Regions from separate parts of the Pseudoalteromonas sp. M8 genome, predicted to be linked through region 1. Evidence: predicted binding sites of a transcription regulator. Region 1 holds the regulator's gene; the other holds the start of a gene.
The links. Region 1 encodes LexA, which represses DNA repair genes until DNA is damaged. Its sites were predicted from a motif close to TACTGTATNNNNATACAGTA; they were not measured.
Positions count from the first base shown of each region.

Region 2: the regulator LexA is predicted to act here: its motif matches at 2,571-2,590, upstream of GSF13_RS17995 (YebG family protein).

Region 1 is NZ_CP047240.1:4,041,937-4,046,136, reverse strand. It holds rRNA gene GSF13_RS23055 (23S ribosomal RNA) at 1-613, shown strand, start outside; rRNA gene rrf (5S ribosomal RNA) at 731-844, shown strand; gene lexA (transcriptional repressor LexA) at 1,692-2,306, shown strand; gene coxB (cytochrome c oxidase subunit II) at 2,667-3,809, shown strand; gene ctaD (cytochrome c oxidase subunit I) at 3,809-4,200, shown strand, end outside.
Region 2 is NZ_CP047240.1:2,935,721-2,939,920, reverse strand. It holds gene GSF13_RS18005 (GAF domain-containing protein) at 111-776, shown strand; gene GSF13_RS18000 (amino acid aminotransferase) at 956-2,146, shown strand; gene GSF13_RS17995 (YebG family protein) at 2,241-2,555, opposite strand; gene GSF13_RS17990 (helix-hairpin-helix domain-containing protein) at 2,826-3,134, shown strand; gene GSF13_RS17985 (hypothetical protein) at 3,186-3,491, opposite strand; gene dsbB (disulfide bond formation protein DsbB) at 3,504-4,013, opposite strand.

The DNA of each region.
Region 1 (4,200 bases):
TTGCTAAGTACGGTCGGACATCGTACGGTTAGTGTAATGGTAGAAGCAAGCTTAACTGCGAGACAGACACGTCGAGCAGGTACGAAAGTAGGTCATAGTGATCCGGTGGTTCTGAATGGAAGGGCCATCGCTCAACGGATAAAAGGTACTCCGGGGATAACAGGCTGATACCGCCCAAGAGTTCATATCGACGGCGGTGTTTGGCACCTCGATGTCGGCTCATCACATCCTGGGGCTGAAGTCGGTCCCAAGGGTATGGCTGTTCGCCATTTAAAGTGGTACGCGAGCTGGGTTTAGAACGTCGTGAGACAGTTCGGTCCCTATCTGCCGTGGGCGTTTGAGAATTGAGAGGGGCTGCTCCTAGTACGAGAGGACCGGAGTGGACGAACCGCTGGTGTTCGGGTTGTGATGCCAATTGCATTGCCCGGTAGCTACGTTCGGAACTGATAACCGCTGAAAGCATCTAAGCGGGAAGCAGGCCTCGAGATGAGTTCTCACTTTGACTTAGAGTCAACTGAAGGGCCGTTGAAGACTACAACGTTGATAGGCGAGATGTGGAAGTGCTGTGAGGCATTAAGCTAACTCGTACTAATTACCCGAGAGGCTTAACCATACAACGCCAAAGTGGTTTATAAGCGACAGAAGTTAATAGACTAAAGTAGACAAAAGAATTTAATAGCTTTTTCCAGATTTACATTGATGAAGGAGACTTCATTGATGAACAGAATTTCCTGGTGACTATAGCGTTTTGGACCCACCTGACCCCATGCCGAACTCAGAAGTGAAACAAAACAGCGTCGATGATAGTGTGGATTACCCATGTGAAAGTAGAACATCGCCAGGGCCAAATAAGAGAAACCCGTTGCAGCAATGCGACGGGTTTTTTGCTGTTTGGGGTAAAGTACTTCCATGTAGCATCTCCCCTTCGCGCGTCCTTGCGCTCACTTCCTCGAACTGCGAAGCGGTGCTTCGGTTTCTCGTCACCCAAACTCAGAAGTGAAACAAAACAGCCGAAGGGTAGGCCCCGGTCAATGATAGTGTGGATCACCCATGTGACTCTCTATTTAAAAAATGAGAACATCCTACTTCGTAGCGAGCCAGGGCCAAATAAGAGGTTGATGAAAAGCGTTCATCCATGAACTTCATCGACATTCGAACATCCATGTACATCAAAACCCGTTGCAGAGATGCGACGGGTTTTTTGCTATGTGTGATTTAAAAACCTCGCGAGGTAAACTCGCTCCCACTCCCCCACAGCATCAGCACAGCGCAACATGGTGGGAGGTGGTTCACCCGCCGATGGCTTACAATGAAAGTTTCGGCTCAAAAATAATGTGGAACACCCATGTACATCAAAACCCGTTGTAGCAATGCGACGGGTTTTTTGCTATTTGAGGTATAGAAATTTGAGATATAAAAAGCCTCGCGAGGTTTTCTAAACCTAAGTAAATGCGCTCCCACCACAGTATCAGCACAGTGCAAAATGGTAGGAGGTGATTTATCAGCCCTAAAACTTAATAATCCTTATTTCGTAGAGTCGTAGGTTATGCTCTGAAGCTTCTTGTTTAATGCTGATCTAATTAATGCTATCAATAAATACACTTAAAATATGGCGAAGAAAGAAACATTTGCGATTTTTTTTGAGCTGTATATACTTACAGTAAATAAACCACTGTATGGAATACCAGTTAATGCGTCCTCTAACAAAACGACAAGAACAAATCTTTGAATTAATAAAAGTATTCATAAAAGATACAGGCATGCCTCCAACTCGTGCTGAAATAGCTGATGCTTTGGGTTTTAAGAGTGCAAATGCAGCGGAAGAGCACCTGAAAGCGCTTGCGAAAAAGGGAGTTATCGAAATGGTCCCAGGCGCAAGCCGAGGGATTCGACTTGTAGAGGATGAATCAGAACAACTTGGTTTGCCTATTATTGGTCGTGTTGCTGCTGGTGAGCCTATTTTGGCAGAGCAACATGTAGAAAGCCACTGTAATGTAGATGCTAGTTTTTTTAAACCTAATGCTGATTACCTTTTGAGAGTTAATGGTATGAGCATGAAGGATATTGGTATTATAGATGGTGACCTATTGGCTGTTCACAGAACTCAAGTGGCAGAAAATGGGCAAGTGATAGTTGCTCGTGTAGAAGAAGATGTGACTGTTAAACGCCTTGAAAAGAAAGGAAAGAAAGTTTTTTTACATGCTGAGAATGAAGAATTTAAAGCGATTGAAGTAGATCTAGAACATCAAAATTTCTCCATTGAAGGGTTAGCTGTCGGTGTTATCCGAAGTGCAGACTGGATGTAGTTTATGAGAGCGAGCGTAGCGTTAAATATAAAGTTGCGCTTGCTTTAACTATATTTTGTTTAGAAAGTAATAATTAACTTTTCTAACTGTGTGAAAGTTAGATAATTATAGTGACTTTAATCATTTAGTAATATTTTTAGTTTTCTGATCTTTATACACTATTTTTCATCATTCTTCGTTTTACTCCCTATAGTCCCCAGTTTTGATTCTAAAGTCGGTCTTCTCGAAAATCTTGCAATTTGTTTGTTTTTTGACTAATTGGTTAATAGTCGTGCAGTAAGTCTATGTACAAATAGACAATATGACAGTCATCCAATAATAACAAGAGACAACCACGAGTTGTCTTGAAGGAGACGTCAAATGAAAATTTGTCGATTAGTTGTAGCATTCATCGCGGTGCTAATCGCCATGCCCTCACTTGCTAACAGCGCTTACAATATGAGGCAAGGTGTTACAGACATTAGTCATCAAGTGTATGAGCTTCACATGACCATATTTCTAATATGTTGTGTCATTGGAGTGATTGTATTTGGGATTATGTTTTGGGCGCTTATAAAACACAGAAAGTCAAAAGGCGTTGTTGCGGCGCAATTTCATGAAAGCACCAAAGTGGAAATACTTTGGACTGCAATTCCCTTCCTGATACTCATTGGTATGGCAATACCAGCCACAAAAACGCTTATTGCTATGGAAGACACGAGTAAGGCTGATCTGACCATTAAGGTCACAGGCTCTCAGTGGAAATGGCACTATGAGTATATGGGGCATGATGTTGAGTTCTATTCTTTGCTCTCTACTTCGAAAGATGAAATTAGTGATCTTAAAGAAAAAAATGAAAATTACCTGCTTGAAGTTGATAAGCATTTAGTTATTCCTACAGATAGGAAAGTCCGCTTTTTGATGACCTCGGATGATGTCATCCATTCTTGGTGGGTGCCTGATTTTGCGGTGAAGAAGGATGCCAATCCGGGATTTATAAATGAGGCATGGGCAAAGGTAAACGATGAGGGAATTTATAGAGGCCAATGTGCTGAATTATGTGGCAAAGATCATGGCTTTATGCCAATCGTCGTCGAGGCCGTAAGTCCTGATAAATTTGATAGTTGGCTTAACGATGCTAAAGCTGAAAAAGCAAAAGCAGAGGCGGAGTCACAGGCAGTTGCGCAACAAACTCTTTCGAAAGAAGAGTTAATGGAGGTTGGGGAACAAACTTACATGGCTTATTGCGCAGCTTGCCATCAACCAACTGGGCTTGGGCTACCAGGAGTCTTCCCTGCAATGAAAGGAAGTAAAGTCGTCACTGGAGATATTAAAGCTCATATAGATATTCTACTTTTAGGTCGCCCAGGAACTGCGATGCAATCTTTCGCAAAGCAATTAACAATTAAGCAGATCGCGGGGGTGATCACCTATAAAAGAAATAGCTGGGGTAATGACACTGGCGATGTTATTCAGCCAAGCCAAATACAGCGTGAGATAGATGCACTAGAGGAGGGTAAGTAATGAGTGCCATCGTAGACGAACATTCACACCATACAGCTCCCAAAGGCTTAAAGCGCTGGCTGTTTACCACCAATCATAAAGACATTGGAACACTGTATTTATTGTTCTCACTAACCATGTTTTTAATTGGCGGTGCTATGGCGATGGTGATCCGAGCCGAGCTTTTCCAACCTGGGTTACAGCTTGTAGATCCGCATTTTTTTAATCAAATGACGACAGTGCATGGACTAATAATGGTATTTGGCGCAGTAATGCCCGCATTTACAGGTCTTGCCAACTGGATGATCCCAATGATGATTGGTGCTCCTGATATGGCGTTACCGAGAATGAATAACTGGAGTTTTTGGATACTACCCTTTGCATTTGCAATTTTACTGATGTCATTATTTTT
Region 2 (4,200 bases), 1.1 Mb from region 1:
TTCACCTCTGCTTTAGTTTAATATCTATTCCTATTACTCTATGTACCTGTTTTTTAGTGTTGGCAAGGTATAAAGAGCGTGGTAAAGTTGCATTAACTTTAGATGTTTAGATGGCTAAAATGTCAGATTATATTTCATTGAGTGGATTATCTATCTCCCGCGAATTGCTTTTGCTGCAATTAGAAAAACTAGATGCTTATATTGAGCAAAACTCAAGCCTTGCTGTGTGGTCATATCAGATCCCTGAGCTTGGGGAAGGAGGCGCTTGTAGCTTGTTTGGGCACCTTCAGGAAGCGCCTTTTTTGTTGAGTGACTACGTTGAAAAGAACACGGTGAATGAGCAATCGCTTGCTAAGCTACAAACGATAGTGTCAGCGGTAGTTGAATTTACAGCTGTTGATTGGTTTGGCATATACCAAGCAAGAGCGACAAATGAAGGGAAACAACTTCTCAAATTAGCGTACTCTGGCGCGCCGAGTAGACCGCTATTCCCAATAACGGAGGCTTTTGCCGCTACGTCAAATAATATTCAAACGGTATTAAGTGCTAAAGCTCGAGTGATTAATGACATCCCTCAATATGTCGCCAGTGGTGGAGAGTACTACACTTGCGATCCAAAGGTGAAAGCAGAAACCTGTATGCCATTATTCGATGATGCTCAAAATTGTATTGGAATTATTGATGCAGAAGCGTTTTCTGAGTCATTTTTCAACGAAGAAATTTTAGCATTGCTTGCAGCAGCATGTACGAGAATCCCTGAATATTTACCCAAATAATTATCGGAATGTCCGGCTGTAAACTTGACGCCTTTGTGGTGCTGCCAAGTTTACAAAAATGAATAAAATTCTAGATAAATATGGTAACTGAGATGCAAGTCTCTATGTTACCATCAAGTCTACTGGAATCGGGCGTCAGCCGCTCGAGTTTGCATTAATTAAAATAAAAGAGATAAGCCATGTTCTCAGAGCTAAAACCACTTCCAACAGATCCTATTTTAGGCCTGATGGCCGCTTATAAACAGGACACTAACCCAAACAAAATTGACCTTGGTGTAGGTGTTTATAAGGACGAGCAGGGAAACACGCCGGTACTTAAAGCGGTTAAAAAAGCGGAAGCGTTTCGTTTAGAAAACGAAACGACAAAATCTTATATTGGTTTGGCTGGTAACTTAGACTTCTGTCAAAAGATGGAAACACTGTTACTTGGAGAGCATAGTACATTATTGGCAAATCGCGTACGTACGGCGCAAGCACCTGGTGGTACTGGCGCATTACGTGTTGCTGCCGAATTTATTAAACGTTGCAACACCAATGCAACTGTTTGGGTTACGACTCCAACTTGGGCAAACCACATCAGCCTATTTGAAGCAGCTGGTCTAACAGTTAAAGAGTATCCTTACTACGACTACGAAAACAAAGGGTTGTTGTTTGATGAGATGATCAATGCGCTGAAGCAAATACCTAAAGGTGATGTAGTACTACTTCATGCATGTTGTCATAACCCAAGTGGTATGGACTTAAATCAAGCGCAATGGAAAGTGGTTGCTGAACTTGCAAAAGAGCAAGGCTTTACGCCATTAATTGATATTGCATACCAAGGCTTTGGTACTAGCCTTGAAGAAGATGCACAAGGCCTTAGAACGGTTGCGGATACAGTTGATGAAATGATCATCTGTTCATCTTGCTCTAAAAACTTTGGTTTATACCGCGAGCGTATCGGTGCGTGTTCAATCATTGCAAAAGACAGTGCAACTGCTGATGTTTCAAACTCAGTATTACTTAGTGTGGTTCGTAGTATCTATTCAATGCCGCCAGCACACGGTGCTGATATTGTAAATACCATTCTAAGCAGTACTGAACTTACGCAAATGTGGTACGACGAACTTGACGAAATGCGCGGTCGTATCAATGGTCTACGTACGTTGATCAAAGAAAGCCTAGCTGCAAAAGGTGTTGAGCAAGACTTCTCGTTCATTGACCGTCAGCACGGTATGTTCTCTTTCTTGGGTATTAATAAAGAGCAAATTGACAGACTACGCACTGAATATGCTATCTATATGGTAGGCTCTAGCCGCGTTAACGTAGCTGGCGTAAGCAAAGACAATATTGACTACTTTGCTGACGCAGTGGCAAGCGTGATTAAATAATACCACGCTACACAGCACAAAATAAAAAACCGCAGAACATGCGGTTTTTTATTTTCAGCCTAAACCACCCACTGAAGTAAGTGGTTATTATCATTTAGGCTTGCTTAATTTTGGTCACTTTATCTGGATCTGACGCTTTTTCGTTTTCAGATTTGTTTTTGGTATTGGCCTTTGGTGCTACTTTGCCACCTTTTAACACAGACACAAAGTCATCTTTTTGTTTTGCAATTTCAAGCGCTAGGGATTCAACTTGTTGTTCACTTAGCGGCACGTCAACTTTCGTTAGCATGTCTTCCAATGCTTCAGCTACATCTAGCATCTTATCATAAGCATCAGCTTCTTTTTTAGACGTGAAAGTCATACGCTCGACTCCATTTCTTTCAACAACATATTTGATGATAACGGCCATGGTTATTCCCCTAGTCACTGTTTTTTTATACAGTAAATCGAATCGAGTGATTAAGCAAGTTATTTTGAAAATTTTTCAAGTGCTGTTGAGTGAAGTAGAATTAATTAAATTCATTAAAAACAAAAGCTTAATGTTTATTTTGATTTTTGAAAGAATGAATGTTTTTTGACAAAGTCAATATTCCAATCTTTATTTAAAAAGCTTCTGCAATCACTCACCGAGGTAAATGCAGTAAGCTTTGGATACTTTTTACGCACAAGGAGTGTATATATGTTCAATAAACCCACCATACTTTCTATTTTATTGGCGCTAGGTTTAAGCTGTTCAAGTGTGCTCGCAAAACCTACGGATCAAGCAAAATCTGTCTCTCAAACACAGCAGCAAAGTGCTGTACTCGATATTAATTCCGCTGACGCTTCGGCGCTTTCAAGTTTACCAGGGATTGGTATTCGTAAAGCTGAAGCCATCGTAGAGTACCGCAAGAAAATGGGGCGCTTTAAAACAACAACGGAGTTGCTGGAAGTAAAAGGAATTGGGAAAGGAATATTGGCAAAACTGGAGGGGAAAATTAGAGTCTAGTCGTAGTTATTGTGTGCGAGCTTAGCTGCTCGCACACAGGTAAATTAAAGATTAGGGCTTATTCGAGGCGTTAAACTCAGCGATTGCCTGAGCTAACTTGGGTTTGCCAAACTGTATTTCCAGTGGTGTGGTCAGTAGCGGATAAATTAATCCTGCCACGAGTAAGACAGGTAATAACAGCCAGCCTTCAAATACGACCAATGAGGCAAAAAATGGTGTGAGCAGTAGCAACTTGGCTATTCTTAACACGACCTTTGTTTTTGCATCAAGGTGGCTAAGTGCAAGACGTAAGATCATCTGCTTGTCACGTAATTTAAACGCTCTCAGTTGCTCAATTTGGCTTAACCTAAAATGCATGAATGTGATATCTCAAGTTCTTTTGGTAACGTGGAAAAATAAGAAAAGAATAAATGCAACACTATAAAATGCAAAGATAATTTCCATCCATCCAGGCATAGATAATCCTGCAAAAGACCAATCTATGTTGCCGCAGTCACCTGTTGCAGCAAAAAAGCTTGGTAGCCATTCATGCAGCGGCATAAACGCAGGAAAGTTTGGTACAAAGTCACAGGTAAAAGCAAATGGATCCGTTGTGGTTTGCATACTGATATGTTCACGGGCGATAAAATAACCCCAAATACTGCCTACACCCCACGAAACAAATGCCAGACTACGCAGCGCGAATGAGCGAGGAGAAGTCATACCGATTAAACCAGCTGCTAATAACCCCAACATAGCAAAACGCTGATAGATGCACATAATACAGGGCTCTAAACCCATACCGTATTGGAAATACAGTGCAGCGGCTTCAAAAATAGCAGCGGATAGTGCTAGCAATCCCCAAGATTGCCTAGAGAGATGAAAAGATGAAATCTTCATTATAGAGAAACCCTTTTTGTTTTATTATGCTTTATCTGGCCGCGTTAGAGCAACCTTACTTCGCAGTGTGCGCTATCTTTGCAACGATTTTTCGACTCTTGTTACCTGCAGAAGTTCGAAAATATCAAAACAGACCACTTGATTAAGTCAATTGAAGTGAGACCGACATTATCAGCATTTCTATTCT